Regions from separate parts of the Bradyrhizobium sp. 482_C4_N1_8 genome, predicted to be linked through region 1. Evidence: predicted binding sites of a transcription regulator. Region 1 holds the regulator's gene; the other holds the start of a gene.

What was found. Region 1 encodes LexA, which represses DNA repair genes until DNA is damaged. Its sites were predicted from a motif close to TGTTCNNNNTGTGTTCNG; they were not measured.
Region 2: a site for LexA is predicted at 8,542-8,559, ahead of recA (recombinase RecA). Genes of this name have one in related genera too.

Annotation. Positions count from the first base shown of each region.
Region 1 is NZ_CP197231.1:4,315,242-4,330,221, forward strand. Features, by position in the region: gene AB7Z56_RS20620 (ComEC/Rec2 family competence protein) at 1-2,202, shown strand, start outside; gene AB7Z56_RS20625 (GAF domain-containing protein) at 2,212-3,153, opposite strand; gene AB7Z56_RS20630 (hypothetical protein) at 3,378-3,812, opposite strand; gene AB7Z56_RS20635 (hypothetical protein) at 4,059-4,391, shown strand; gene lexA (transcriptional repressor LexA) at 4,413-5,114, opposite strand; gene AB7Z56_RS20645 (molybdopterin molybdotransferase MoeA) at 5,291-6,502, opposite strand; gene AB7Z56_RS20650 (hypothetical protein) at 6,734-6,886, opposite strand; gene AB7Z56_RS20655 (HAD family hydrolase) at 7,084-7,710, opposite strand; gene AB7Z56_RS20660 (alpha-hydroxy acid oxidase) at 7,724-8,857, opposite strand; gene AB7Z56_RS20665 (S41 family peptidase) at 9,165-10,502, shown strand; gene AB7Z56_RS20670 (bifunctional diguanylate cyclase/phosphodiesterase) at 10,593-13,325, opposite strand; gene AB7Z56_RS20675 (Flp family type IVb pilin) at 13,638-13,802, shown strand; gene AB7Z56_RS20680 (MFS transporter) at 13,783-14,980, opposite strand, start outside.
Region 2 is NZ_CP197231.1:3,296,886-3,311,865, forward strand. Features, by position in the region: gene AB7Z56_RS15330 (hypothetical protein) at 549-716, opposite strand; gene AB7Z56_RS15335 (hypothetical protein) at 965-1,156, opposite strand; gene AB7Z56_RS15340 (DUF6894 family protein) at 1,403-1,639, opposite strand; gene AB7Z56_RS15345 (glycosyltransferase family 2 protein) at 2,828-3,841, opposite strand; gene AB7Z56_RS15350 (hypothetical protein) at 4,709-4,915, opposite strand; gene AB7Z56_RS15355 (DUF6894 family protein) at 5,461-5,703, opposite strand; gene AB7Z56_RS15360 (hypothetical protein) at 7,357-7,554, opposite strand; gene AB7Z56_RS15365 (hypothetical protein) at 7,847-8,020, shown strand; gene recA (recombinase RecA) at 8,652-9,740, shown strand; gene AB7Z56_RS15375 (hypothetical protein) at 9,835-10,773, shown strand; gene gcvP (aminomethyl-transferring glycine dehydrogenase) at 10,982-13,849, opposite strand; gene gcvH (glycine cleavage system protein GcvH) at 14,030-14,398, opposite strand; gene gcvT (glycine cleavage system aminomethyltransferase GcvT) at 14,409-14,980, opposite strand, start outside.

The DNA of each region.
Region 1 (14,980 bases):
GGCCTCGCGCCGGCTGGGTTCGACCTCTGGACGTCGCTGGCCGGGACCCTGAGCGAATGGGCGCGCGCCGAGGCCGGCGCCGGGCGGTTGTTGCCATGGGTGCCGGTCGCGTTCGGCGGCGGCATCGCTCTCTACTTTGCCGCCGATCATGAACCGGTGCTGTGGGTCGTTGCCGCGACGGCCATCGCGCTCATGCTTGGCGCCGTGCTGTTGCGGCGGAGCCGGTTGTTTGCGCCGGCGATCATGATCGCGGCGGTCGCGGCCGGCTTTGCCACGGCGACCTGGAAGACGGCGCGGATCGCGCACACGGTGCTGGCAAAGCCGCTTTATTCCGTCTCGCTGTCGGGCTTCGTCGAGACCCGCGACATCCGCGAGCGCACCGACCGCTTCGTGCTGCGCGTCACCGCGATGGAGGCGCAGCGCAGCGACGTCAAGCTCGAGCGCGTGCGCCTCTCCGTGCGCAAGGGGACTGCGCCCGAGGTCGGCAGCTTCGTGCAGTTGAAGGCGCGGCTGTTGCCGCCGTTGTCGCCGGTGCGCCCCGGCAGCTATGACTTTTCGCGCGACATGTTCTTCCAGGGCATCGGCGCCTCCGGCTTCGTGATGGGCACGATTGCGGCATCGGTGCCGCCGGATGCCGGCGGCTTGCGGCTGCGTTATGCCGCCTTCATGCAGGGTCTGCGCGATGCGATCGACGCGCGCATCCGCGCCACGCTCGAGGGCGACAACCGGGCGATTGCGACCGCGCTGCTCACGGGCCGGCGCGACGCGATTACCACGCCCGTCAACGACGCCATGTTCATCTCGGGGCTCGGACATGTGCTCTCGATTTCCGGCTATCACATGGCGGTCGTCGCCGGCGTGGTCTTCTTCGCGGTGCGCGCGCTGCTGGCGTTGATTCCTGGAATGGCGGCCGGCTTTGCCATCAAGAAATGGTCGGCGGCCGCCGCGCTGGTCGCAGCCGCGTTCTATCTGCTGCTGTCGGGTGCGGAGGTCGCCACACAACGCTCGTTCTTCATGACGGCGGTGGTGTTGATCGCGGTCATGGTCGATCGCCGTGCCATCACCTTCCGCACGCTGGCTGTGGCCGCGCTGATCGTGCTCGCGGTCGCGCCGGAGGCGCTGGTGCATCCGAGTTTTCAAATGTCCTTCGCCGCGACGCTCGGACTGGTGGCACTGGTGCAGATCGGCATGCCGAACCTGTTTGCGTCGCCCGATCATTCCGCGACCGCGCGGATTGCAATGTGGGGCGGGCGCGAGATCGCGATGCTATTCCTGGCCTCGCTGATCGCGGGGCTCGCGACCACGCCCTATGCCGCCTTCCATTTTCACCGCGTGACGCCGTTCGGCGTGCTTGCCAACCTCGGGGCGATGCCGGTGGTCTCGGCCCTGGTGATGCCCGCGGGCCTGTTGGGCTTGATTGCAGCGCCGTTCGGACTCGATGGTCCGTTCTGGTGGCTGATGGGGATCGGCATCGACTGGATGGTTGCGGTGTCGCGCTGGGTGGCCGCTTTGCCGGGCGCGGTCGGCCGCATCTCGGCTTTTGGCATAGCACCGCTGATCGCGGCAAGCTTGGGAATCATCGTGATGGGCTTGTTGCGCACGCCGTTGCGCTGGGCCGGCGCGGTGGTGTTGTTGGCCGCGATCCTCTGGGGACTGTGCGCGCGGCAGCCCGATGTCCTGATCGCCGGTGACGGCCAGAGCGTCGCGATGCGGGGCAGGGATGGGCACCTGCATCTGATCAGGTCGAGCAAGGACAGTTTTCTTCTGAAGGAATGGCTCGCCGCCGACGCCGATCCGCGCGATGCCGGCAGTGCCTCACTGGCCGCCGGCGTGTCGTGCGACGAAGCCGGCTGCGTGACGCCGCTCGCCGACGGGCGCCTGGTCGCGCTGGCCTTGCGCATCGATTCATTGGCTGACGATTGCAGCCGGGCCGCGCTGGTGGTGACGGCGCGGCCGGCGCCGCCGGATTGCGCGGCCATGGTTGTCGACCGTCAGCGTCTCGCAAGGCAGGGCGCGCTGGCACTGACGCGAAGCGGCGACGGCTTTGCGGTTCAGGCGGCGAAGACGAGGGGGACAGACCGTCCGTGGTCGCCGGCGGCGGCCGGCGAGGCGGATTTCAGCGCGAGCCTTGCGCCGCAGGCGGCGGCTCCCCGCAACCGCGACGCGACGCCATCGGAAGCGGACCTGCAGGCTGAGGATTGAGCGGACGGGTTACAGATACCAGGCCAGCACGGCGTCGAGCCTGGCATTGCCGATCACCGGCAGGACGACCATCTGGCTCAGTCCAGAGGCGCTGGCCTGCGAGGCCGCGACCGAGCCGTCACGCGCGAGATCGTCGTTGAGCGCGGGCATGCCGGTGGCCCAGGCCCCGCCGATGCTGCCTTCGCCTTTGGCGATGGATTTCGTCGCATAGAGCGCGGCGAGGTCGGTCTGCGCGCTGCAATCGCCGGTGCGGAAGACCAGCGCCGAACGGGCCTCGTCCGGGACCCAGATCTCGAAGCGTCGCGCAATCGGGGTCGCCTGCGCGGAGAGAAATGTCAGCACCCAGGTTTGATCGGTGCCGGTCCGGTAGGGAACGCCGACGCCGAGATTGATTCCGACCTTGGCGGCGTCCTCCCAGCGCAGAAAACTCCTGGCATCGTGCAGGTCCTTGATGATCAGCGGCAGGCCGGCTTTCCAGATGCGGCCGGGCAGGCCGAAGCCACGCGGAAATCTGGTGTGGCGGGAGTTGAATTCGAACATGTCGGCGGTGCCGTAATAGCCGTCGACGAGCCCCATCTCGTGGGAGGTTTCGGCATCGTTGTGCCAGAGCTCGATCGCGCCGACATGGGCCTCGTCGTCGCCGCAGAACAGCACCATGACAGCTTGCAGGAATTCGCCTGAAAACACCGGCACCGCCACGCCGCAGGTCAGCCCGGCGGCGATGGCCTGATCGGTCCGCTTGAAATAGGAATCGGTGAATCTGGTGAGGATCACGGGGTGGCCGCTGGCCCAGGCCTTGCCGGGAAGTCCCTCGTCATATCCGAAGTGCAGATCCTCGCTCACGTCCCTAAACGCGGACAACCCTTCGCCGTAGAGGCCGCCGCCGAATTCCAGCCGCATGCGCGTGCGGTCAGGCACCCAGAGTTCAACGACGCGAATGAAGGTCTTCATCGAACGTGCCCGCCGTCTCAAGCCGCACCAAGCATCGGCCATTTGGCTGCGGAACGGACGTTTAAAATTCAGGCAGGACAGCGCAAACTTCGTGCGGTGGGAGGCACAACGGCTTGGTCCGCCCGATGGCGTTTCGCGGGGCACGAGCAACACCATCTCGCCGGCCTCGGCCGGCGATGGCGATTTTCAATCCTGGCCCGACCTGCCGGCCGGGAATGGCGATGTCAGCCGATCGGCAGGCGGGTGCTGGTTGGCCGGCTGTCGGTGATGGTCTGCGGCTTGTGCTCGCGCTCGCCGAGCGGCTGGGTCACCGGTAGCTGCAGCACGGTCGCACGCTGGCCTTCGACCAGCTGCGTCACCAGCACGGATTTGCCGTCGGGGAATTCGATCGCATCATGATGGCGATCGGGAATGTGCGGATCGATCTTGCCGAACTTGCCGACGCGCGAATTGACGGTGCGCGTCCAGATCCAGCGATTGTCGTAGCGGACGTTGTCGGCGAAGGCGAGCTCCGTTCCCGGGAGCAGGCAGACCGCGACGGTCGGATCGGCCGCGGAGGCAAAGCCGCGCGTCGAGGTGCCGCGGAAGGTTGTCGTGACGATCGTCTCGCCGACTTCGGCGGGACGCGACGCGACGGCATGCAGGCTGTAGTCACACATCGGGTGCTCCTCATGCAGGGATAGCGACCCACGTCTCTTAATCGAGGCGCAGGCCTCTATCAGAGTGGAAATACCAAACGTTCTGCCGGGTTGTAGGCAAATCTACGGCTCGCCGCCGCAGGCCGCAATCACATTAACTTTCCCGAATCCACCAGGAACAAAGCCCGCCCCTTTGCATTCCGCAGGCGCGTGTCAGCGCCCCGCAGGCGCCGACCAGCCGGAATATTGCCAGCCCGGCCGCGACGGTTGGTCGACGGCGTCGAGGGCCTTGCGGACTTGCTCGCTTACGGCGGTATCCTTGCGGGCATGGGGCCGCGATTGCGCGGCCAAGGCTTGCGCGGCCGATGCTGCGATCAGCGCCACAGCAACTGTGCTCAGAACGATCTGGCGCATGACTTCTCCTCGAACCTGAAGGCCGCGAAGCAGGGCTGCTTCGTGTGGCGTGCCGAGGATGTACCGCTGGAGGAGGGGCCGGATAATCTGCGCGAAACCAGAAAGACTATCCAGCGGAAGCGGACAATCGTCCGCTCCAATCCCGGATCGGCGATGCCGATCGAAAGCGCGCGGGGCGCGAAATGACCGATACCGGCACGTTCGGTATCAATACTTCCGGTACAGTCCGATCAGCTTGCCCTGGATCTTCACCCGGTTGGGCGGCAGAATGCGGACCTCATAGGCCGCATTGGCGGGCTCGAGCGCGATCGAGGCGCCGCGGCGGCGGAAGCGCTTGAGCGTCGCCTCCTCGTCGTCGATCAGCGCCACCACGATATCGCCGGTATCGGCGCTCTCGTTGCGCTGGATCAGCGCCATGTCGCCGTCGAGAATGCCGGCCTCGACCATGGAATCGCCGCGCACTTCGAGCGCGTAATGTTCGCCCGAGCCGAGCATGTCAGGCGGTACGCTGATGGTGTGGCTGCGGGTCTGCAAGGCCTCGATCGGCGTACCGGCCGCGATGCGGCCCATCACGGGGACCGCGACGGGGCGCTCGCCCTCGTCCGGCGGCGGGCTCGAAGTCGTGCGGACCTTGCCGAGATTGCCTTCGATGACGCTCGGCGTGAAGCCGCGGCGGCTGCCGGCGGCGGCCTGAAGCTCGGGCAGCTTGATCACCTCGATGGCGCGGGCCCGGTTGGGCAGGCGCCGGATGAAGCCGCGCTCCTCGAGCGCGGTGATCAGGCGATGGATGCCCGATTTCGAGCGCAGGTCGAGCGCGTCCTTCATCTCATCGAAGGAGGGCGGCACGCCGCTTTCCTTCAGTCGTTCGCTGATGAACCGCAGGAGCTCGTATTGTTTGCGCGTTAACATCTCGACCAAAATCCCCCGGTTGATGTCGTTCGATTCCGAGACGCTGAATTCAGCAGTAAGCCGCTACATTCTCGAAACAAATCATGAACGGACACTATATGTTCGATACATGTTCCGCAACTGCTTAATTTACCGTGAACGCGACAAAGTTCGCGGAACGCACGCGAACGAAGCGCTCAGACGGGCAGCCGCAAGACCTCGCAAGGCGTGCCGGCTTCGGCCTTCGACGCGAATGGCGCGCGCACGAGAAGTGCCTGTGCCGCAGCGAGATTCGCAAGCAGCGAGGAATCCTGGTGATTGACCGGAAGGGCGACGAGCGTGCCGTCGTCGCGCAGCTCGAGGCGTGCGCGCAGGTAATCCTCGCGCTGGTCATTGGCGCCGACATCGCGGCCGAGCACCGCGCGTTCGCGGCGGTGATGAATCATCGAACGGCCCGAAAGCGCGCGAATCAACGGCACCATGAACAGGAAGCCGCAAACGTAGGATGACACGGGATTGCCGGGCAGGCCGATCACGCGCATCGCGCCGAGCCGCCCGTTCATCATCGGCTTGCCCGGCCGCATCGCGATCTTCCAGAACGCCATCGAGATACCTTCGTCCCTCAGCGCCTGCTGGACCAGATCGTGGTCCCCGACCGACGCGCCGCCGGTCGTGATCAGGATGTCGGCGCCGCTCTCCCGCGCGCGGCCGATGCCGGCCGTGGTGGCCTCCAGCGTATCGGCGGCAACGCCGAGGTCGATGGTATCGGCGCCCTCGCTGCGGGCGAGCGCGTGCAGGGCGTAGCCGTTGGAATAGACGATCTGGCCGTGGCCCGGCGTCGTACCCGGCATCACCAGCTCGTCGCCGGTCGCGAGGATCGCGACCTTCGGGCGTCGCCGGACTGGCAGTTGCGGGTAATTCATGCCGGCGGCGAGCGCGAGGTCGCGCTCGGTGAGCCGGGCCCCTTTGCGCAGCAGCACGTCGCCTTCCGAGAAGTCGACGCCGGCGGGGCGGATGTGCCGCCCCGTTACGGCAGCTTCCTTGATCGTTATGCGCTTGCCGTCCGCGATCGTGTCCTCCTGGATCACGACCGCATCAGCGCCATCGGGAACGACACCGCCGGTGAAGATACGCACGGCCTCGCCGGCGCCGACCGATCCCGCAAACGGGCGGCCCGCCGCGACCTCGCCAATCAGGGTGAGCTGGGAGTCGATCTTCGCCGCATCGACCGCGCGCACCGCATAGCCGTCCATTGCCGACATCGCCTGCGGCGGCTGCGTGCGCCGCGCGGCGACGTCGCGCGCGAGCACGCGGTGGAAGGCTGCGTCGAGCGCGATCATCTCTTCAGGCAGCGGCTCTGCGCCCGCCAGCACCGCAGCGAGCGCGTCGGAAACCGGCATCAGGGCCACGGGTGAAAACTCCTGCTGGGCCCGTTCGGGCAAATCGGCGGCGAGAGTTCTAGCCGAGTGCAGGCGCAGAGGCAAAACAGTGGCCGCGCAGGATGATTTATCCTGCGTCATCCGCTCTGCGATGAAGGGTGAGCATCAAGTCCGCCGCGGCATGATCCAGAAGGCGAGACAGACCGGTACGAGGATGGCCATGGCGAGGACGAGAAGGACGAGAGCCACGGCCAGCATCGGTCAACTCCCCGGCGGCTTGTACGGACTGACGTCCGGCGCTGCGGGGCCCTGATCCTTGTCAGGCAGCGGGTCGGCCTGGGATTTCAGGTCGGCGGCCTTGCTGATCAGTTTTGCGGAGAGGTCAGAATCCGAGGTGGTTCTGGCGAATTTCATCAGCAGAGAGGCTTGCTTGGTAAGGTAGGTTTTGCCCAACACGACGATAAGCCCGATGTAGAATTCACAACGGACTCATGAGTCCCGAGAGGGGCAATCGTTCCGGGAACTCCGTATAAAAATGCACAAAGGGTTTTGGTTCCTCGCCCCCAGGCAAAATAGTTCCACTCGCGGCCCGTCGGCTTGCCGGCCAGAGGTCAGATTCCGAGCGCCTTGAGGGCATTCCCGACGTCGCGGGGCGAGGTCACGTGGACCGCGGTCAGGCCGCGCGACCGCGCTCCTTCGATGTTCTCGGCAAGATCGTCGAAGAACACGATACGGTTCGCCGGCACGCCGATCGCGGCCACGACATGGTCGAAGGCCTCCACATCCGGTTTGCGCAGGCCGATGCTGGACGACAGATACAGCTCGCGGAAATGGCCGAGCAGGCCGGCATATTCCTTCGAGAAGTGGTCCACATGCGGCCGGTTGGTGTTGGAGAAGGCGTAGAGCGGCAACTGCTTCGCCGCACGCGGCAGCAGCTCGGCGATGTCGGGCATCTCGCCGGCGAAGATCGCGTTCCAGCCCTCCAGGAACTGCGCGTCCGAAATGCCGATCCCGAGCGAGGCGCGCAGCGAGTCAAAATAGGCCTCGTCGCTGATCTTGCCGACCTCGTGCAGCCGGTAGGCTTCGCTGTCCCGCACGTAGCGCGCGACGATGGCGTCCGGCTTGCAGCCGGCATGTCCCGCCCAGCAGGCGATCGCCTTGGAGAAATCGATGTCGAGCACGACGCGCCCGAGATCGAACAGCAGCGCGTCCGCGCTGCCGGGAGAGAGCGAGCTCATTGCATCCTTTCACTCAATATCGATAGGGGTCATGGTCGAACAGCGGGAACGCGCTGAACACGCTCGGCGCATTCGTTGCAGTCGCCTGGTGCAGGCAGGACTTGTCGACCTCGGCGAATGAGGTGGCGCCCAAGAGGCCGAGGCAGCGCAGCACCTCGTCCTCGAGCAGCTCCAGCATTCGCCTCACGCCGGCCTCGCCGGCCGCCGCCAATGCCCAGCATTGCAGCCGGCCGATGCCGACCATGTCCGCGCCCGCCGCGATCGCCTTGACGATGTCGGTGCCGCGGCAGAAGCCGCCGTCGACCATGATCTTGGCGCGTCCCTTCACGGCGTCGACGATCTCGGGCAGCACATGCATGGCGCCGCGGCCGTGATCGAGCTGGCGGCCGCCATGGTTGGAGACGTAGATCCACTCGACGCCGTGATCGACCGCGATCCGGGCGTCCTCGGCGGTGGCGATGCCCTTCAGGATGAGCGGGATCTTGAACTTGTCCTTGATCATCTTCACGGTCCGCCACTCCAGGCCCTTCTGGTAATCACCGCCGGTGGCGCGCAGGCGGCTCTCGCGAACATAGCGCTTGGCAATGTCACGTTCGCGACGGCTGTAATGGGCCGTGTCAACGGTCAGGCAGAAGGCGGCGTAGGCGTTCTTCTCGCTCCGGCTGACGACATCGGCGACGAAATCGTCGTCGCCGCGCACATAGAGTTGATAGAGCCGCAGCGCATCAGGGGCGGCCTCGGCGGTCTTCTCCAGGCCGGGCTCGGACACCGAGCTCAGCATGTGCGCCGCGCCGAAGGTGCCGCAGGCGCGGGCGACGCTCGCCGCGCCATCCGGATCGAAGATCTCCAGTGCGCCGACAGGGGCCAGCACCACCGGCAGCCGCATCCGGCGCCCGAACAGCTCGACCGAGCCGTCGACCTCGCGGACGTCGCGCAGCACGCGCGGCCGGAAGGCGATCTCGTCCAGCGCCATGCGGTTGCGGCGCATCGTGGTCTCGGTCTCGGCGGCGCCGACGATATAGTCCCAGGCGTTCTGGTTGAGGTTGGCGCGCGCCTTACGGATGAATTCGTGCAGGTTCTGGAATGGCTCGGCGCTGGCGCCGAGTTCGACGTTCCTTTCCGGCCGGATGCGGGGCGCGTCATTCATTGTTGTCCTCCCGAGAATTTGAAGCGTTATTGTCATCGCGTATCGTGTCCGGCCCTCCAAAACCATCCTAAAATCGCATAGCTGCGAGGCGTGGGCCGGCCGGGTCGATTCCCGCCTTGCGCGAAACGGTTTCGGAACGTTGCCAAAAGTTTAGGCCCGGGCGAAGGGATTTTTACGATGTACCCGCCGGCGTGGCGTCCCGGCCTTGAAGAAACCAGAATGGTGTTGTGAACAGCGGGCTGGATCGCCATTTGCATGGCGCCTCACAAGCCCAAAGCAAAGCTCCAGCAAGAAGGCCAGCCTATCCATGCGGAAAAACCTGCTGTTCCCCCTGGGCGCGCTCACGGGAGCGTGTCTAACCCTTCTGGTCGCCAGCCCGCACGGTGGAGTATGGGCGGCACGGGCGGCAGCGAGCGCGGATGATGCCTATTCCCGGCTCAATCTGTTCGGCGAAGTGTTCGAGCGGGTGAAGGCGAGCTATGTCGAGAAGCCCGACAATTCCAAGCTGATCGAGGGTGCGATCACCGGCATGGTGACCTCGCTCGATCCGCATTCACGCTACATGAACGACAAGGCCTGGACCGAGATGCAGGAGACCACCTCCGGCGAGTTCGGCGGGCTCGGCATCGAGGTCACAATGGAGGACGGCTTGGTCAAGGTCGTCTCGCCGATCGACGACACGCCGGCGTCCAAGGCCGGGATCATGTCCGGCGACCTTATCAGCAAGATCGACGGCGATGCCGTGCAGGGCATGACGCTCGAGCAGGCCGTCAACAAGATGAAGGGGCCGGTCGATACCCAGACCAAGCTCACCATCGTTCGCAAGGGCGCCGACGCTCCGCTCGACGTCGCGATCAAGCGCGAGATTATCCATGTGCGACCGGTGCGCTTCCACGTCGAGAACGGCGACATCGGCTATATCCGCGTCACCTCGTTCAACGAGCAGACCACCGACGGGCTGAAGAAGGCGATCGCGTCGATCTCCAAGGAGGTCCCGCCGGAGAAGCTGGTCGGCTACGTGATGGACCTGCGCAACAATCCGGGCGGCTTGCTCGACCAGGCCGTCTCGGTGTCGAGCGCCTTCCTTCAGCGCGGCGAGGTCGTTTCGACCCGCGGCCGCAATCCGGAAGAGACCCAGCGCTTCACCGCCCATGGCGGCGACCTCACCAAGGGCAAGCCGCTGGTGATTCTGGTCAATGGCGGCTCGGCTTCGGCCTCGGAAATCGTCGCCGGCGCGCTGCATGACCACAAGCGTGCCACGATCATCGGCACGCGCTCGTTCGGCAAGGGCTCGGTGCAGACCATCATTCCGCTAGGCGCCGGCAATGGCGCGCTGGCGCTGACCACGGCGCGCTACTACACGCCGTCGGGCCGCTCGATCCAGGCCCAGGGCATCGCGCCCGACATCGAGATCCTCCAGGACGTGCCGCCCGAGCTGAAGGGCCGCATGGACACCATGGCGGAGTCCCAGATGCGCGGCCATCTGCAGGCCGCCGACGGCACCGAGCAGACCGGATCGCAGTCCTACGTCCCGCCGGAAGAGAAGGACGACAAGGCCCTGCATGCGGCCTACGACTTCCTGCACGGCGTGACCGCGAATGCGGTCGCCGCCAAGCCTGCGCCGAAGGCGGCGGTACCGAACTAAGCCTTACGACGTCCAGATATCGCCCGGGAGCGGATGACCGCTCCCGGGCGAATTCGTGCGGTGACGCTTCCAATTGTTGGGAAGACCGCCCTAGCTGGCCTCGCGGCGCCGGCTTCCTTCGCCGCCGCGCTGGGCGAGGCGGCTGCGGTGCAGCGCGAACAGCTCCAGCACCTTGTCGGCCGGTTTTGCGGCACTGAACAGATAGCCCTGCATCTCGGAGCAGCCGAGCGCACGGAGCAGGCGCTGCTGCTCCTCGGTCTCGACGCCCTCGGCCGTGGTGGTCATGCGGCGGGCGGCAGCCAGGTTGACGACGGCCTGCACGATGCTGGCGGAGCCGTCGGGACCGGCGATGTCGCTGACGAAGCAGCGGTCGATCTTGATCTTGTCGAACGGGAAGCGGTGCAGATAGCTCAGCGAGGAGTAGCCGGTGCCGAAATCGTCGAGCGCGATGCGCACGCCGATGGCGCGGAGTTGGTGCAAGATCGCAAGCGCGGCGTCGTCGTCGCGAATCAGCACGGCCTCGGTGATCTCGAGCTCGAGCCGGCTCGCCGGCAAATTGGAGGCGGCAAGGGCCGCCATGATCTTCAGCGCCAGCGTGCCGCTCTTGAACTGCACCGGCGAGACGTTGACGGCGAGGCGGATGTCGTCGGGCCAGTTGGCGGCATCGCGGCAGGCCGTGGCCAGCACCCATTCGCCGATCTCGTTGATCAGGCCGGTGTCTTCGGCGATCGGGATGAACTCGGCGGGCGAGACCATGCCGCGCTCGGGATGGCGCCAGCGCACCAGCGCCTCGCAGCCGGTGATGCGGTCGTCCTTCAGGGCAAGGCAGGGCTGGTAATAGACCTCGAGCCCGCCTTCGAGCCCACCTTGGGCGATGGCGTGGCGCAGATCGATCTCGAGCTGCCGCCGCTCGCGGACCTTGGCATCCATCTCCGGCTCGAAGAAGCGATAGGTGCGGCGTCCGGCGGCCTTGGCGGCATACATCGCCATGTCCGCGTTCTTCAGGATCTGGTCCAGCGCGGTGCCGTGTCGTGGCGCCAGCGCGATGCCGATACTGGCGTCCGTGGTGAGATGATGGCCCATGCAGTCGAACGGCGCGCGGATGGCCTGGAAGACCCGCGCGACGAGCTCGTTGACCTGCTCCAGCGACGTCACCGCGCTCTGCACGATGGCGAATTCGTCGCCGCCGAGCCGCGCCACGAAGTCCTGCGGACCCGCGCAACGGCTGAGGCTCGTCGCGATCGATTTCAACAGCTCGTCGCCGACGAGATGGCCGAGCGCGTCGTTGACGCCCTTGAACTCGTCGATGTCGATGTAATGCACCGCGATCTCTTCGCCACCGGCGATGGCGGCGAGCTCCGCGCGTAGGTGCTCGTGGAACATGGTGCGGTTGGGCAGGTCGGTCAGCGCGTCGTAATGGGCGAGGTGGGTGATGCGTTCCTCGATGCGCCGGCGCTCGGTGACGTCTTCGTGGGTCGCCACCCAGCCTCCGTCCGCGAGCGGCTCGTTGAGGATGTGGATCGAGCGCCCGTCGGAGGTGTCGACCACCATGGAGTTACGCACATGGATGTCGCGCAGCACACGGACGACATAGTCGCCGATGTCGCCACTGAACGAGCCGGTCGCCTTGCGGTGGGCAATGATGTCGTGGAAGCTGGAGCCGGGCTTCACCACCTCGGCTGACAGGCCGTACATCTCGATGTAGCGCTGGTTGCAGATCACCAGCCGCCGCTCGGCATCGAACAGCAGTAGGCCCTGCGTCATGTTGTTGACGGCGCGGTCGAGGCGCTGCTTCTCCAGCGTCAGCCGCTCGCGAGAGGCGCGGTGCTGCTCCAGCAGCTTGCGCACGATCGCGATCAGCACGCCCGCAATGGCGAGCGCGGAGGCGCCCGCAACCGAGATCAGGATGCCGATCTGCTCGCGCCAGTCCGTCAGCGCCGCCGCGCGCGTCGTGGTGGCCATCATCAGGATCGGGAAATGGGGCAGGGCGCGCGAGGAGATCAGCCGGTCTTCTCCGTCGACGGGGCTCGTGATGCGGCCGGCGAAGTGATCGAGCCCGAAGATCCTCTGCTGCTCGAACGGGCCGGTCTTGAAATTCCTGCCCATCTGCTCGTTGGAATGGGGATAGCGAGCGAGCAGCGTGCCGTCGCGATGCAGCATCGAGATCGTAGCGCCGTCGCCGAGCACGACGGAGGCGAAGAACTTCTCGAAATTGGCCGGTTCGATGCCGCGTCCGACCACGCCCATGAACTCGCCGTTCGGTCCCACGATCTTGCGCACGATCAGGATGGTCCAGGCGCCGGAGACGCGGCTGTGCACAGGCTCGATCAGCACGTTCGGCGAGTAGGGATCGTATTTGAAAGTGCGAAAATAGGCGCGATCGGCGACGTTCACTTTGGGGGCCGGCCATGCCGTCGACGAGTTGATCAGATTGCCTTCGGCATCGATGATGTTGACGCCGCCCATGTAGGGCAGCGCCTCGATCTTCGAGCGCAGCATCCGGTGGACGTCCTGGCCGGAGAGGCGTTTGCGATAGTCCTCGGCGCTTGCGATGCCGGTCGCGCGGACGTGGTCGACGAAATCCTTCTGGATGACCGCGAAATCCTGCAACTGCTGATCGAAATGATGAGCGAGCAGCAGCACGGTGTTTTCCAGCTCGCGCCCGCTGTTGCGCAGCGCGCGCTCTCGGAAATTCTGCGCCATCAGGACCGAGCCAATGGCGATGGCCGCGATCAGCAACGTGCCGCCCACCACCAGCCAGCGGATCGGTCCGCTGCGCACGAAGACCTGGTCAAAGAGGCGACTGCCGTATTTCGTCATCATGTCGATCGTTGCCGCGCACACGTCAGGATCGCTTCTTGATCCCGAGAACATCCGTTGGTTTACGGAAACGATATGGAGGCGAAGTTAGGAAGCGCGGTTAATGCGACATGAACGGCCGCGTACAAAAGCAATCGATGCGCGCGACGCAAGACGTGCAGGAATTGCCGGACGCTCTCGCGATGCCGGTCAATTCCTGCCGGTCGTGCCACGGTCAACCAAGGCTTAACCATCTAAGATGTTGGCGATCCTCGAGTCGGCATTGGCACGTGATTTGCGAACATGCCTGCCGACGACACAGAGAGGACACGAACGATGACAAACACCTTGAAGAACTTCCTGGCCGACGAGCGTGGTGCGACCGCGATCGAATACGGCCTGATTGCCGCCGGCATCGCGCTGGCCATCATTTCCGTCGTGAACGGCATGGGCTCCAAGCTCAACGCCAAATTCGGGTCGATCAGCTCCTCGCTGCGCTGATCGCGTCGGCTCCGCTGCGCGCCAGTATCGCCGCCACGATCAGCGCCGCGACGACGTTCGCGGCGGCGCTGATCAGGATCGGCAACGTATAGCTGTGGTTGACGTCGTAGGCGAAGCCGGCCGCACTCGGGCCAACCAGCGTGCCGAACGCCACGCTGGTGTAGAGAATACCGATGATTCCGCTGACGTTGCGTCCGCCAAAATAGTCCATGACCACAGCGGGCAGCACCGCGACCCAGCCGCCGTAGAACACGCCGTAGACGAAGGCGAAAGCGGCGAGGGTCCAGACATCGGCGGCGATGGCCCAGATCGCCATCGCGAACGCCATTCCGACCAGGACCATGATGAGCGAGCGGTCGCGGCCCATCCGGTCGGCGAGCGCGCCGAGAAAGAAGCGGCCTGCGGTGCTGCCGGCCCCGATCACGCCGAGCAGCAGCACCGCAGAGGACGCTGTGACCCCGTGGTCGCGCGCGTAAGGCACGAGATGGACGAACGGGACGAAGGCGCCGAACGAGCAGACCAGACACGATGCGTAGAGGGCGATAAACCGCGTCGACCGGACGGCCTCGCGCACCGAAGCGCCGCCGGCATTGCTTGCGCCCGCGGCCTCGCGAGGCGGATCGCCGTCGGGTCCGAGGCCGCGGTGCTTCGGATCGTTCTCGATCAGCAGCGACGCTCCGCCGCCCAGCACCAGCGCGATCGCGCCCAGCACCAGATAGGCGCCGCGCCAGCCCACCGATGCGATCAACAATGAGGCGAGCGGCGGCATCGCCAGCGTACCGAGCCCGATGCCGCTCACCGCGAGCCCGGAGGCAAAGCCGCGGCGCTTGACGAACCAGCGTTGCACCGCGCCGATCGCGGGAACATAGGCGCAGCCAAGGCCGAGGCCGACGCCCAGCCCGTAGGCGAGATAGACCTCGACAAGGGAACGCGCCGCGCTCGCCGCCGCAAGTCCGACCGCGATCAGGATCATGCCGGCGACGGCCAGCGGACGCGAGCCGAGCCGGTCGGCGAGGGGGCCGCTGACGAGTCCGAGCGCGAAGTACAGAAAGCCCGCAATCGAAAACACGAGCGAGATCGAACCGCGCGAGGCGCCGAAATCGCGCTGGAGCGGCTCCAGAAATGCGCTGAACGTGTAGGCGGAGCCGAAGCCGACGAACATGACGGCAAATGCCGCC
Region 2 (14,980 bases), 1.0 Mb from region 1:
TCGGGAGGCCGCAGACTGGCCCCGCACGCGTCCCAATTTGGCCACCCGATCGCACCACTGGAGCCACACCCCTCGGCGAGATTTCGCATCGTCGGCGACGCCATGGGGGAAACGTGGTGCGCCGGCAGCGGGGTGGCATCATGGATAACGTAGAGCGGTCATTCGCCGCCGCGACGGCGGCTGGCTTCGTCGTGCTGGTGATCGGCCTCGTGCTGCTGGCGCTGCTGTAAGGCGTACCGGCGGACGGCAAGCCAAGGCCGGACCGGGCTAAAGCAGGCGCTTCGATCCTGGGTGGGCACCCAGGACGCCGCCGCGCCCTTTCAAAACATGGAAAACAACCCCATGCACAGTAGGGGGTCGGGCGATTTCGTTGTGCGATCAATGACTTAGCTGTGGTATTTGGATACCTTAAATGCTGCGCAACGGCTCCGGGGCGCACCCTGGCTCTGGCCGGCCCAATTCTGCGACGTGCATTCCCGACGGCCGGTACGACGGCTAGCCGCCCATCGCGGCGCAGCCTTGGTCAGATCGGAAGCCCGTCGGCAGGCTCAGTGGACCTTGATCTCACCCAGGGGAAGGCGGAGTTCGGCGGCGCGCTCTTCGCGGTCCCTCTTGCGAAACTCGTTTTCCTTCCGCTCGAACTTCACCATCTCCTCGTGCGCCGCCGCCAGGAGGTGAGTGCGCCTGACAGCATTGGGGTGCGCGTCTTCCGTCATGTTCCTGGTCCCCATCGTTGCGATCGCATCCCGAAGAAAGCCGGACACCGCAAAAAGGTTCGATGCCGCAGGATTGCGGAATTATGACGGCGCGCGTCGGCTGCGTCTTTGATGCGCGTCATCTTCAGTCGAAGGGTGACGAATGCGGAGGATCGGCAAAAATCAAAAAAGGCCGCCAACCGAGGCGGCCTCTCATCATCTTTGAATCACTTGATCTTTGAATCGCTTGCCCGCTAGCGGCAGGGCTTCTAGCGGCAGGGCTTGCCAATCATCTGGGCGTGCCGGCTGTGGCAGCCGTCGTGCAACTGAGACTTCCTCGTCACCTTTGCGCCGACCTTCGGGGCGCCCGATGCTGTCGCGGCATTCGATATCTGGGCTTGCGCCGGCACCGAGCCGGCGAGGACAGACAGCGCCAGAGCGATCTTGAGGATTGCCTTCATCGTGCCTCCTGAGGTTGTTCGAACGGTACGCAGAGTAACGCTACTTATATTAGCGTTACACAATGTAGCTTTCAATTCAAGTTCGATCGGAGGCATGACGACGAACCGCCGTCCTCGCGGCGGACCGAGATGGGGCAAAGTGAGGTAGATCGCAGATGAGGCGGGGCGAGCGCTCCGCGGAATGGACCGATCAGGCGGCCTCGGTCCGTCGCGACGTGCACGCCCAATGTGGCGAGCCGTGGTGGCCTATTGCTTCGTTGTCGGCGGCTCGAAGATGAGGGCGGCTTGGAACACCCGCCCGGCGTCGGTGCGGACTTCGATCGCAACGTCTGTTCGATCCTCGTGTCCCGCCAGGTCGCGCGCAAGGCCGCTCAATGTCTGCGTCGCCTCGATCTCTGCTTCGCGCTGGGTTCGAAACTCCAGTCCCTCATCGTCGGCATAGAGGCCGGTGTCGTCTCGGATATCGAAAAAGTACCGGACCATGGCGCCGCCTCTCAGAGAGAGTATCGCCGCCAACCCCGCCTTGGGAGGACCGTTCCTAATTATTTCGGCGGCTGGAATCCGGGTACTGTCCCAATCCCCGGGCGTGGTTGGCGTCCCGTTGGCCGGCGAGAATGCCAGGACCGCCGCTTGCAGGTTGGGCAATCGTAGACCTGGACGCCGAGCGCCGTTGAACCAGGTCAATCATAGCTGTCTTTACGGACGGTCTCGATCCGCCTTGCGTCCGCCTACATCTGTGGCGGCGTGACCCTTGCTTCGTCTCTCGTCAGGGCGGCAAGCCTGTCCAATTGGCTAGCCACGCCAGTGAGGCTCCGGGCGATGTTCTTCAACAGGAAGGCCCTGTCCGCCGAAACCCCGGACGATTGAGAGAGGACCTTGTAATGATTTGCGAGTTCCTCGCATTTAGCAGCGTCGATCATAATTGAGCCCATCTATGAAACAGGTCAACAGCTCAACCCTAATACGGTTCCCACGCGGGGCGCTGACGACCCTTGGCGTTGCAATGCCTCGCATCCTACCACAGCTATTCGTCGTCAGGTTGTGTTCTGCGCCACAAATCGCGTCACTCCCGAAATCAAAGGCCACCACGCCAGGAAACAGGCTCGTCCCTGAAGACGGCCCCGGCCGGTGGGGCTTGATAGGGGTGAAGGCCGGGGCCGCTTGGGGATGCTTGGCCCTTGGCAAAGACCAAGCGAATCCGAGTTTAGTCGACCCTCACCGCGCCTCTGTTCGTTTCAGCACATAATTGCCAAATTTTCCTGCCCCGCATTCGCATGCGCAAATGCATATCGAGGGCCGGTACGGTTTCCTTATCGTCTTGGATTGGCAGACCACGGAGACGTGCGTATTGCCTGACCGGCACCCTCGCAGGGCAGATTTTTTCATTCGGATGGGGGGCATCGGTTGGATGATGTCCGACCGAGAGCGCAAGGGCCTGGCGATCATCGAAACAGCTGCGCCCGATGTCTATGCGGGCGCGCGGCAGTCAAGTCCGCCGCATTGCCAAAAATTCCCGCGACCGATGGGCCGCGGCATACTCCCGTCCGGCTTCCTCGGTGCGCTCCGGATGGGGAGACGGGAGCGGCTTTGGGAGGGACTGATTTTCGGTCACCTATCTCGGTGTCTCAAACGCACCTGTGGCAACTCTGACACCGGGACTGCCGAATGAGCTCACAGGAAATCCGTGCAATGAGCGATCCCCGGTAAGGTTGCAATCGCACCCGGTGCGCGCGCCCAGGCTCGGATCGCCAGGTTGGCCGCCTTCAAAACCGAGGGGCGCAAGATTTGAAGCGCATCGCGGATCGTTGCGCTCAGGGGCTGCTGACGGATCCGTGTGCGCAGCCGGGCAACCCGCAATGCACGCACCATCGTTTCAGGATCGGGAAGTCCGCGCTTATCCTCCAGAAGGCTCCAGGCGAGGTGCTTGAGTTCGATGGTCTCCTGGTCGATCTGAGGGAACGATCCCAATGCCGTGATGCTCGCGTGGTTGGTCGTGTCGTAGAACACAAGACCGTCGTCGATCGCCACCATGTCGCCCTGGCAGGCGAGATCGAGAAAGAACAGTTGGTCCACGCCCCAACTGATCGACTTGTAGTTTCGCATCAGGCAACCGGCCCGGATGACCTTGCCGTTGATCAGCAGGGTCGACGGGACAATCCCAAGCAATCGGGTCTTGCCCGCCAGATAGAGATCCGCCAGGCACTGCTGGCCCGAATACAGATAAACTTGGCGTCCTCGCCGGTACCTTATGCCGCTGTCCTGAACGAGATGAGATGTGGAGGTCATGAACGCAGCGGCGGGGTACGTCCTCGCCAATTCCGCAAAAGTCGCAAGCGATCCTGGCGTGAGCCAGTCGTCGTCGTGCAGCACTTTGATCCAGTCGCCGCGACATGCGCGCATCGCGTTGTTGGTATTCTCAACCTGGCCGCGGCCGCGGTGGTTCTCGATAACGCGAATGCGCGGGTCGCTCCGCGCGTGCTCGGACAGGATGCTCCAAGTCGCGCCTTCCGGACCTTCGTCGTCGCTGATCACCATTTCCCAGTCGGCGTGCTCCTGCTGCAGCACGCTTTCAATCGCGCGGCTCACCATCTCCGGTCGGCGGAAGGTGGGTATTGCCACCGAAATGAATGGGCGGTGTTCCGAACTCTGGGAGCTATCGAACCGCTCGGCGTACAATTGATCCATTCATCGTACCTCGTTGATCGAAGCGGTCGTGGCTGGAAGTGGCAGACCCTTCTTCGGTTTGAGCCTGTTCGCAGAGCATCTTGAATCGAACCGAGCGAACGAGGCGCGTGAATGCTAGGGAGACGATCTCGATGCGGTCATCGTCCATTCGCATGAACTTTGTTCCCGCAGGCCGCGACGTTTCGAAGCGGCCGCTTGTCCGCCTTGGTGAAAGAGTGTTCTGGTTCCCCTCGGTTTCTGTCGCCGCAGCAGCCGCGCCAACGCGGTGACGGATCAAGACGGGGGCGGCCAATCGAGGCGGCGTTGGTTCAGTTTCTTGCGGAGCTCTTGGAGGATTTCGCGAAGCTCTGCCGCGTTGCTTCTTTCCAAGAGGGAAGCGAGGCGCGAGCGTGATGGCGTTTTCAATCACCGGTAGATTGTCAAGGGCCGCTCGGTGACAGGTGGAGGGTGACTGCGTCCTGCCGCGACGTGCTGTCTCACCTCGCGACAATTGAACGACTTCAAATCCGGCCACGGCTCGTTTCAAAATCGGACAGTGAGGTCGGAAACAGACCACGCCCAAACCCGGGTGCTGTCCCAATTGGGACACTCGGAACATCAAGTCAGGACAGGTTGCTTGTTGGGCTTCAGAAGCAAGAACGCCGTCCGCTTAAATGAAGCGCGGACGGCGGCTTTCCAGCCCCGGGAGGGAAATTGTAAAATCCCGATATCGTTTTGTCGGCACGTCCCGTGCCAAGGTTCATCGGGCCAGCCGCAGGAATTGGGAAAACCTTCATCCTCAAGCGTTGATGCCGCCAACGCGAATGACCACGCCGGGACAGAATCCGGATCTGTGCCGGCAACGCGATACCTCAGGCGCGTCTGCTTCTAGGCTGGCTTGGGCGGTTGAAGCCCCGGCGATCTCAGCCACTCGCTCATGTGCGAGCCGGTCTCAGCCTGTCTGGCTTTGCGAAGGCGGTCCTCTCGTTGAGCACCGTGAGGCAGGGTTTTGGCTTGTTCGCGGAGGCGTTTCGCTTCTTCGGCAAGTCGTTCTTCCAGTGACACGGTTTGCGTGAAACGACGGCGCTGCTTCATGACACAACCTCGTCTTTACGGGTCCTAACCGCAGGGTTTGAGTTCCAGCGAACTTAATATGCAGACGGGCCACCTTCAGTTCCAAAGTGAACTTTTCAAATCAAGCCACGGTGAATTTCAAACTAGGCCACCGCGCTCGGAAACAAGCCAGCACCAAATCCGGGTGCTGTCCTAATTAGGACAGCGGGGCTGTCAGATTGCGACATCAATAAAAACGCCGCCCGCTTAAATGTCGCGCGGGCGGCGGCTTTCCAGCCCCGGAGAGGTGGATGCAAAACCCCGGTGATGATGAGTGTGCACAACCTGTGCCAAGGTTTTATGTCACGTTGCGGGACGCCGCAGCGGGGATCGGGCCACCACCTACCGCGAACTTCTGAGAATCAGTATTGTCTCGAAGAAAGAACGTCGTGGGGGCAGTACTTGTTACGGGATTGCCGAAGGACTATTCGCCTGTCTAGCCAGATTACCGGCCTTTGACGCGAGCTTTCGGCTGATTGCGAAGACGACGTCTTCAAGTGAAAGAGGCCGCCACTGAGGCGGCGTTATCATTGCTTGCTGAAAATCCTGGAATTGAAAATGGCCGTGACTTCGAGAACACGGCCAGTTCTGTTACGAACTTCCACCGCGAAATGCTGGCCCGTCGAACCTTCCATGACCGCATCGCGGGCGGCATCGACAAGTGCGCCGAGCGCCATATCGTGTGCCGCCTCGGCGTCCAGCAGTTCGACGCCATCTTTGTCCTGCGAGAAGATGCCATCCGACCTGAGGTCGAAAAAATACTGAGCCATTGATGCTCAGCTTACTTCGGTGCCTGCAAACCCGAGGAATTGACCCACTCTTCGAGGTGACATGCAGTGTCAGCCTGACGGGCTTTCCTCAGCATATCATCCTTCAGAACGCCTGGCGAAAGCTCTGCCGCCCGGGTGCGGATATCGTCAGCGAAGACCCGCAGCCTGTCCTGAAGAGATACGGATTGTCTGATGCGTTGCCGTCTTTGCAAGGCGCTGCTCCCTGTTCGAGGGGGCGGGAGCGCTGTGATGGAGCGTTCTCGTCACCGATGGTAGCCACGATCCGGGCGGTGATGGTGAAAGTGTGCGCTCGGATCAGGGGATTAGCGAGTCCTCAATTTGTCCCGCCATTCGGAACTTTTACGAATTAGGACACTGACGAATTCAACTTGGGACACAACGGCTCAAATGCGGACAGCACGCTCCGCCGCAACTAAGCGCCATGTTATTGAGCTGGGCGTGTCGCCAAAGCAGAAAGAACGGGCGCGGCATGGATCCGGCGGCCAGCATCTTCAAGATGATCTATCGGGATCAACCAGTCGGTACGGAGGGGCTTCCTTGGCGGAAGGAAGACTTCACGAAACGAAAGAGGCCGCCAACCGAGGCGGCCTCACGAGACCCGGCCCATCGCCAACGCGCGCATTGTACGATGGACCGTTCCGGGTGGATGGCGCGAGAGTGTCGCGCCACAGACCGGAATCTCAATCCCTTGGTTCGAGAGTCGTTCCCGTCAGGCCGCCTACTGAGGCGGCCTTGCTTCATCCGCCTACAAAGCGGGTTTGCGTGACCGGAAATACGAAGCCGATTCCGGTCACGGCGAGGAAGGTGCAAAAATACCGGATGCGATACATGCCGAACCAACCCGGGCGTGCCGCCATGGTTCAGGAGGTCGGCGAGCTCTCCGCCCATCTGGTGGTCTAGGCCGAGGTTGGACGGAGAGCCGCGCGCCGGACCCCCGTCGCATGACAATGCTAGGAACGTGCCATGACAGTCGTGTGAAACTGTCGGCGCCGCTCAGTGGAGATCAGGCCACAAATGAAATGAAAACGCCGCCCGCTTGAAATGAAGCGCAGGCGGCGGCGTTCCAGCCCCGAGAGGGATTAGCAAAATCCCGGATATTGATCAGTCCGAATGGATGACGAGAAGGTTCAACGGCACAACGCGACCAAGCTCAAATGGATGCGTGGCGGCGCTGCGTCGAACTGGGCATTGAAATCCCCCAGGCCAATAGATACGGGCAGGAGACGAGATCGTTTCACACGCGCAGAGGCGGATTAGGGCACTTCTTTTCCGTGGTTCTATGAATGGCGAGCTTGCGCGTTTTTCCCGGAGGGATTGTCGGCTGACAGCGTGGCTGACTTGGAAGGCTACATCGAAATCCTTTTGCGAAAGCTTCGCCGGGAAGCTGGCAAAGAAGCCGCCAACTGAGGCGGCCTTAACCGGTCTTCCGTTCGAGCATCGCCATTTCAACTTGGTCGGCCAGGACTGTGAGATGACTTGCGAGGCGGTCGAATAGTTCGCGCTTAGCGGCGTCGGTCGCGGATGAGAGCGCACTCCGCCGCGTCCTTCCGCAGCTTCTCAAGTTGAACCAGATGATCTTGCATGGCCCGCTGGCCCGCTGTTTCGAGAACCAGCGGAGTCAACGCGACGGGCTTACTTCGGCGGCTGCAAGCCGGATGATTTCAACCATTCCTCAATGCGGGCGGCGACATCGGATTCGTGGGCCTTCTTCAAAAGAGCCTCTTGCTCTGGGGCCGCCTGCAATTGTTCTGCCTTTTCTCGCGCTAGTCTGGCTTCCTTGATGAGCCGCTCTCCAAGCACTCTATCCGGTTTGAATCGGAAGCGCTTCATGACTTCCTCCTGTCACAAAGTTCGCTCTGCTTAAAACTTTCAAGGGACACAGAAGTTCTACGGAACTCTACACCTCATGTTCGCTTAGCGGAACACATTCGTTTGCGGTCCGTTCTTCAAATCCAAATCGGGCCACCGCGAAAATCAAACTAGGCCACCGCGCTCGGAAACCAGGCCAGCATCCGGGTACTGCCGAAATAGGCCACTCGGGATTGCAAAGTAGGCCACTGGTAGGAACTAAGGGATTGCCCGCCCTGTTGCATGTTGTTCCTCCCTCTAAAGGAACAGCCTTATGGCCGACGACAACAATAAAAATCCAAATGAGAAGCAGCCCGGCGAGAATCCGGACGGCAAGTACCATTTCAATCCTGGGAACATGGCCGGGAAGAAGCCCGGGGATCCGGAGCAGACTGCCGAAAACCGTGGCGAGCAGCCGCACGAGGACAAAGAAAAACCCGCCGGTTAGATGCCGGCCACTCGCAGATGCGAAGTAGGGCCACTATAGGACCGCACCGGACGGCGGCTTTATGGCCGGCCACTCACCGAAGAAAAATGGGAATGGATTGTTTATCCCAGGATCGGGCAAGGAGATCGCTTCGCAGGAATGGCTCCCACTAGAGCGGCCTCAAAGGGAGCGCGGGCCTACATCGATGAGAAGCTGGATGGAAAAGAGGCCGCCAACTGAGGCGGCCTCAAATCATCAGGATCAGCCAGACGATTAGGCCAGCGTTCACGGTGCCTACGGTGACAATACCTGTCTGAATAAGTCGCTCGGTCATGGTGTCACCCCCCGATTGAGAGGGAACCCTGCGCTCAATCGGAACGAGCGTCTATGCAGATTGTGCCAGAACCGGGAAATTTCGGTAATATATGACGGCGTGTTCCGCCCGTGAATACACCTTATGGTTGGCCCAGAACAAAACAGGCCACGTGTCATTTCAAACCAGGCCAATGTCGCCGGAAACAGGCCAGTACCAAAATCCGCGAAAGAACATATTGCGAACTTGGAACAAATAGGGTACATTACTTTTATCGCCGGCCCGCCCCGCCAATCGTTTGTCCCTCTAGCGAATCCTCGCCATAAGGAGCACGACCCAATGTCCAACACTGCCCTGCGTATCGTCGAAGGATCTTCCATGGACAAGAGTAAAGCTCTGGCCGCCGCGCTCTCCCAGATCGAGCGCCAGTTCGGCAAGGGCTCGGTGATGAAGCTCGGCAAGAACGACCGGTCGATGGATGTCGAGGCGGTGTCCTCGGGTTCCCTCGGGCTCGACATTGCGCTCGGGATCGGTGGTCTGCCGAAGGGGCGCGTCGTGGAAATCTACGGGCCGGAATCCTCGGGCAAGACCACGCTGGCGCTGCACACGGTGGCGGAAGCGCAGAAGAAGGGCGGAATCTGCGCCTTCATCGACGCCGAGCACGCGCTCGACCCGGTCTATGCGCGCAAGCTGGGCGTCAACATCGACGAGCTCCTGATTTCGCAGCCGGACACGGGCGAGCAGGCGCTGGAAATCTGCGACACGCTGGTGCGCTCGGGTGCGGTAGACGTGCTGGTGGTCGATTCGGTCGCGGCTCTGGTGCCGAAGGCCGAGCTCGAGGGCGAGATGGGCGACGCGCTGCCGGGTCTCCAGGCCCGTCTGATGAGCCAGGCGCTGCGCAAGCTGACGGCCTCCATCAACAAATCCAACACCATGGTGATCTTCATCAACCAGATCCGCATGAAGATCGGTGTGATGTACGGCTCGCCGGAAACCACGACCGGCGGCAACGCGCTGAAATTCTATGCCTCCGTCCGTCTCGACATCCGCCGCATCGGCGCGATCAAGGAGCGGGACGAAGTGGTTGGCAACACGACGCGCGTCAAGGTGGTGAAGAACAAGCTGGCGCCGCCCTTCAAGCAGGTCGAATTCGACATCATGTACGGCGAGGGCGTCTCCAAGATGGGCGAGATCCTCGATCTCGGCGTCAAGGCCGGCATCGTCGAAAAGTCCGGCGCCTGGTTCTCCTATGACAGCCAGCGCCTCGGCCAGGGCCGCGAGAACTCGAAAGCGTTTTTGAAAGCCAACCCCGACATCACCGCCAAGATCGAGACCTCGATCCGCCAGAACTCCGGCCTGATCGCCGAGCAGATTCTCGCCGGTGCACCGGAGCGTGACGCCGACGGCGAGGAGCCGGCGGACGAGTAAGGCCTAACGCGAAGAACTTTCGCGAGGAGCGGGCGCTGAGGACGTTGAGTTGCCGACGTCGTCAGTGCCCGTTTCGTTTTGTGGGGCGTTCGCGATGAAACGCGTGATCCTGACCAGTTCGTCCGGCGTCGGTCTTGCCCATGCGGATCGCGCCGACATGGTCGTGCCGTTCATCTTTCGCTTCGTTTCGGGGCCACTGCCTACCTCGCATCACCTCGAGCAATACCTGACGGGAGGCTATGTCAGAGGCGATCCGGAGGTGCGTTGGTCCGATCTTGTTGGCCGGTTGCCTCAGACCGGTCTCGCGCACAAAGAGACAGGCCTGATTTGGTTTTGCGAGACCTATGGCGTCGATCTCATCGAGCTGTGGTTCGACCCTGAGCCCAATAGTCAGTTGCAACTGATCTGGATCCTCGATTATTTGCGGTCCCATCCATCGATCACCGATCGTCTGAGATTGCGACGTGTCAATTTCGATCTGCGCGGAGCGGACGGCACAGAGCTTCGCGATCGTATGGTGCGGGAATTGGAGGTCGCGGACTGCGACTTCGAGATCGCCAACATGGCCTGGGAAGCCTACCGGGCGCCAACGCCGGAGCTCTGTTTCGGATTGCTCGGCAGGGATTTCCCCAGGCTGCCCTTCCTGAAGCCTGCGATGGAACAATTGCTGGCAGAATTGCCATCACCAATCACCGGACTAGGTACGACGGAAGCGCGGCTTCTCGACCTGATTGCGCGGGGGCACAACCGTACCAAGGAGCTGTTTCAACCAGACGGTCCGCTGCAAACGCGCGTGTTCGATCAATGGGAATTGGGCCCGCTGCTCGAAGGGCTTGGGTCCGGCCCAATGCCGGTGATCACGGGTCTCGATCCGAAACTCGCGACGCTGGCCCCGCACGATGCGCGAGGCCGCAACGCCGCCTTTCGCCGAAGCCGGCTATCGCTCACCGAATTTGGGGAAGCGGTCCTTGAAGGCCGGGAGGATTTCGCCGTCAAAACCCGATTCGGCGCTGGTGGGGTGGTACGCTTCTGACCAACGAACGGCTTTGGCGGTGGAACCGACAGAACCATTCGCTCGTTGCACCCTAGATATGCGTTCGGGGCCGTAGGGTGGGCAAAGGCGAGCAAGCGCCGTGCCCATCCTATTCCAACGCGCACAAAGGTGGTGGGCACGCTTCCGCCTTCGCTCTTCGAGCTACGGCGGACAAGTCGCTTTGCCCACCCTACGAAGCTACGATCCCTTACTCCGCCGCTTCCGCGTAGTCGCTGACCGGCGGGCACGAGCACACCAGGTTGCGGTCGCCGTAGACGTTGTCGACGCGGCCGACCGGGCACCAGTATTTGTCGGTGCGCGAGACGCCGTCGGGGAAGCAGCCTTCGGCGCGGGTGTAGGCGCGATTCCAATCGTCGTCCGCGATGTCGTGCACGGTGTGCGGGGCGTGACGCAAAGGCGAGGCCTCGATCTTGAAGCGGCCGGCCTCGACCTCGGCGATTTCTTTCCGGATCGCGATCATGGCGTCGCAGAAGCGATCCAGCTCAGCCTTGGATTCCGACTCGGTCGGCTCGATCATCAGCGTGCCCGGCACCGGAAAACTCATGGTCGGGGCATGGAAGCCGTAGTCGATCAGGCGTTTTGCGATGTCGTCGACGGTGACGCCGCTCGTCGTCTTCAGCGGACGGGGATCGACGATGCACTCATGTGCGACGCGGCCCTTCGCGTTCTTGTAGAGCACCGGGAAGTGCGCATCGAGGCGCGCGGCAATGTAGTTGGCGTTGAGGATCGCGATCTCGGTGGCGCGCTTCAAGCCGTCGCCGCCCATCATCAGAATGTAGATGTAGGAGATGGTGAGGATCGACGCCGAGCCGAACGGCGCGGCCGAGACCGGGCCGACCGGTGCTTCGGCTTGCGTCGCCGGATGACCGGGCAGGAACGGCGCGAGATGCGCCTTCACGCCGATCGGGCCCATGCCGGGGCCGCCGCCGCCATGCGGGATGCAGAAGGTCTTGTGCAGGTTGAGATGGCTGACGTCGGCGCCGTAATCGCCGGGCCGGGACAGGCCGACCTGCGCGTTGAGGTTGGCGCCGTCCAGATACACCTGGCCGCCATGGTCGTGGACGATGTCGCAGATCTCGCGGATGTGCTCCTCGAACACGCCATGCGTCGAGGGATAGGTGATCATCACCGCGGCGAGATCTTTCGAGTGCTTTTCGGCCTTGGCGCGGAGATCATTGACGTCGACGTCGCCGTTCTTCTCGCAAGCGACCACCACCACGTCCATGCCGACCATCGCGGCCGAGGCCGGGTTGGTGCCGTGGGCGGAGGAGGGGATCAGGCAGATTTTTCGGTGCGTCTCGCCGCGCGCGGCATGATAGCCGCGGATCGCGAGCAGCCCGGCATATTCGCCCTGTGCGCCGGAATTCGGCTGCAGCGAGATCGCGTCATAGCCGGTGATATCGCACAGCCATTTTTCCAGCCGCGCGAACAGCGCGTGATAGCCCTTGGCCTGCTCGCGCGGCGCGAACGGATGCAGGGACCCGAACTCCGGCCAGGTCAGCGGCATCATCTCGGTCGTCGCGTTCAGCTTCATCGTGCAGGAGCCGAGCGGGATCATGGCGCGGTCGAGCGCGAGGTCGCGATCGCTGAGCTTGCGCATGTAGCGCAGCATCTCGGTTTCCGAGCGATGCGCGTGGAACACGGGATGGGTGAGGAAGGCGGTGGTGCGCTTGAGCGACTCCGGCAGCGCCTCGCGCGTGGTGGCGTCGATCTCGGCATAGGTGAGCGTGCCGCCGAATGCGCGCCAGACCGCTTCGACGGTTGCCGGCGTTGTGGTCTCGTCGAGCGCGATGCGCAACGCCGTCTCACCGACGCTCAGGTTGATCTTCTCGGCAGCCGCGCGCGCGACGATCTCGGCGCGCTTGGCACCGGCGTCCACGCTGAGCGTGTCGAAGAAGCTATCCGACTGCGGCGCAAAGCCGAGCTTGCGCAAGCCCGCTGCGAGCACGGCGGCGCGGCGATGCACGTTGCGCGCGATCTGCGAGAGACCCTCGGGGCCGTGATAGACCGCGTACATCGAGGCGATCACGGCGAGCAGCACCTGCGCGGTGCAGATGTTGGAGGTCGCCTTCTCGCGGCGGATGTGCTGCTCGCGGGTCTGCAGCGCGAGGCGATAGGCCGGCATCCCGCGCGAGTCCACGGAGAGGCCGACGATGCGGCCGGGCAGCGAGCGCTTCAGTGCATCGCGCACCGCCATATAGGCCGCGTGCGGCCCGCCATAACCCATCGGCACACCGAAGCGCTGCGCCGAGCCGATCGCGATGTCGGCGCCCAACTCGCCGGGCGAGGCGAGCAGCGTCAGTGCCAAGAGATCGGCGGCAACGATCGCGAGCGCGCCCTTGGCCTTCAACGTCGCGATCGCGGGCCTGAGGTCGCGCACGGCGCCCGAGGAGCCCGGATATTGCAGCAGCGCGCCGACCACGTCGGCCTTGTCGAGATCGGCGAGGGGATCACCGACGATCAGGGTCCAGCCCAGCGGCTCGGCGCGGGTGCGCATCACCGCCAGCGTCTGCGGATGCACGTCCTTGTCGACGAAGAAGGCTTTTGCTTCGACCCGCGAGTGGCGCTCGGCGAGCGCCATGGCTTCGGCCGCGGCGGTCGCCTCGTCGAGCAGCGAGGCGTTGGCGACGTCGAGCCCGGTGAGGTCGCAGATCATGGTCTGGAAGTTGAGCAGCGCCTCCAGCCGGCCCTGGCTGATCTCGGGCTGGTAGGGCGTGTAGGCCGTGTACCAGGCCGGGTTCTCCAAAATGTTGCGCTGGATCACCGCGGGCAAAACCGTGCCGGAATAGCCCTGGCCGATCAGCGAGGTGAAGACCTGGTTCTCTCGCGCGAGCTCGGCCATGTGCGCGATCGCCTCGGTCTCGCTCAAGGGCTTGCCGAGGTCGAGCGGGGCGGTCTGCCGGATCGAGGCCGGCAGCGTCTCCGCCATCAGGGCGTCCACGCTCTTGGCGCCGACGGCCTCCAGCATTGCGGTGACGTCGCGCGCCGACGGGCCGATGTGGCGGCGAACGAAGGTGGCGGCGGTGTCGCCATTGGATTTGCGGTGCGCGGTCATCATGGGTCCTCGCTTTAGATTTCGCTGTCGCCGTCATGCCCCGCGAAGGCGGGGCATCCAGTAAACGCAGGCGTCACGGCTTGAGCCGAGAAGCCGCGGCGTACTGGATCACCCGCCCCAGTGCGCAGTGCGCACAAGGCGGGTGATGACACCGAATATGAGGTCAGAGTTCGCTTCATCTCACGCCGTATGTGCCTTGTAGGCGGCCTCATCCATGAGGCCGCCGAGCTCGCTCTTGTCGGCAATTCTGATCTTGAAGAACCACGCCTTGCCTTGCGCGTCCGAGTTCACCAGCGCCGGCTCGGCGGCGAGCGCGTCGTTGGTCTCGAGCACTTCGCCCGTAACAGGCGCGTAGACGTCGGAGGCGGCCTTCACCGACTCCACGACGGCGGCGGCTTCGGCCTTCTTCAGCGCACGGCCGGCTTTGGGCAGCTCGACGAACACGACGTCGCCGAGCTGGGACTGCGCGTAGTCGGTGATGCCGACGGTGGCGACGTCGCCGTCGATGGCCAGCCATTCGTGGTCGGAGGTGTACAGCGTCGTGGTCATTGTCTTGTCCTCAGCGTTTGTAGGTGTTTTTCACGAAAGGCATGGCGGCGACCGTGAGCGGCAGCCGCTGGCCGCGCACCTCGGCGAACAGTTTTGTATCGAGCGCGCTCGATGCCGTGGGCACGTAGCCCATCGCGACCGGCGCATTCAGGCTCGGGCCGAAGCCGCCCGAGGTGACCTTTCCGATCGGCTCGCCGCCGGCGTCATCCGCAAACAGCAGCGCGCCCTCGCGCACCGGCGCGCGGCCTTCCGTACGCAGGCCGACGCGGCGGCGGCTTGCGCCGTTATCGAAATGAGCGAGGATCGCATCAGTGCCGGGAAAGCCGCCGGTGCGCGCGCCGCCGCTGCGGCGACTCTTCTGCACCGACCATTCCAGCGCGGCCTCGACCGGCGTGGTGGCGGTGTCGATGTCGTGGCCGTAGAGGCAGAGCCCGGCTTCCAGCCGCAGGCTGTCGCGGGCCCCTAAGCCGATCGGCATCACATCGGGATTGTCCAGCAGCGTTTTGGCGAGGCGCTCGGCATCGGCCGCGGGGACCGAAATCTCGAACCCGTCCTCGCCGGTGTAGCCGGAGCGCGAGACGA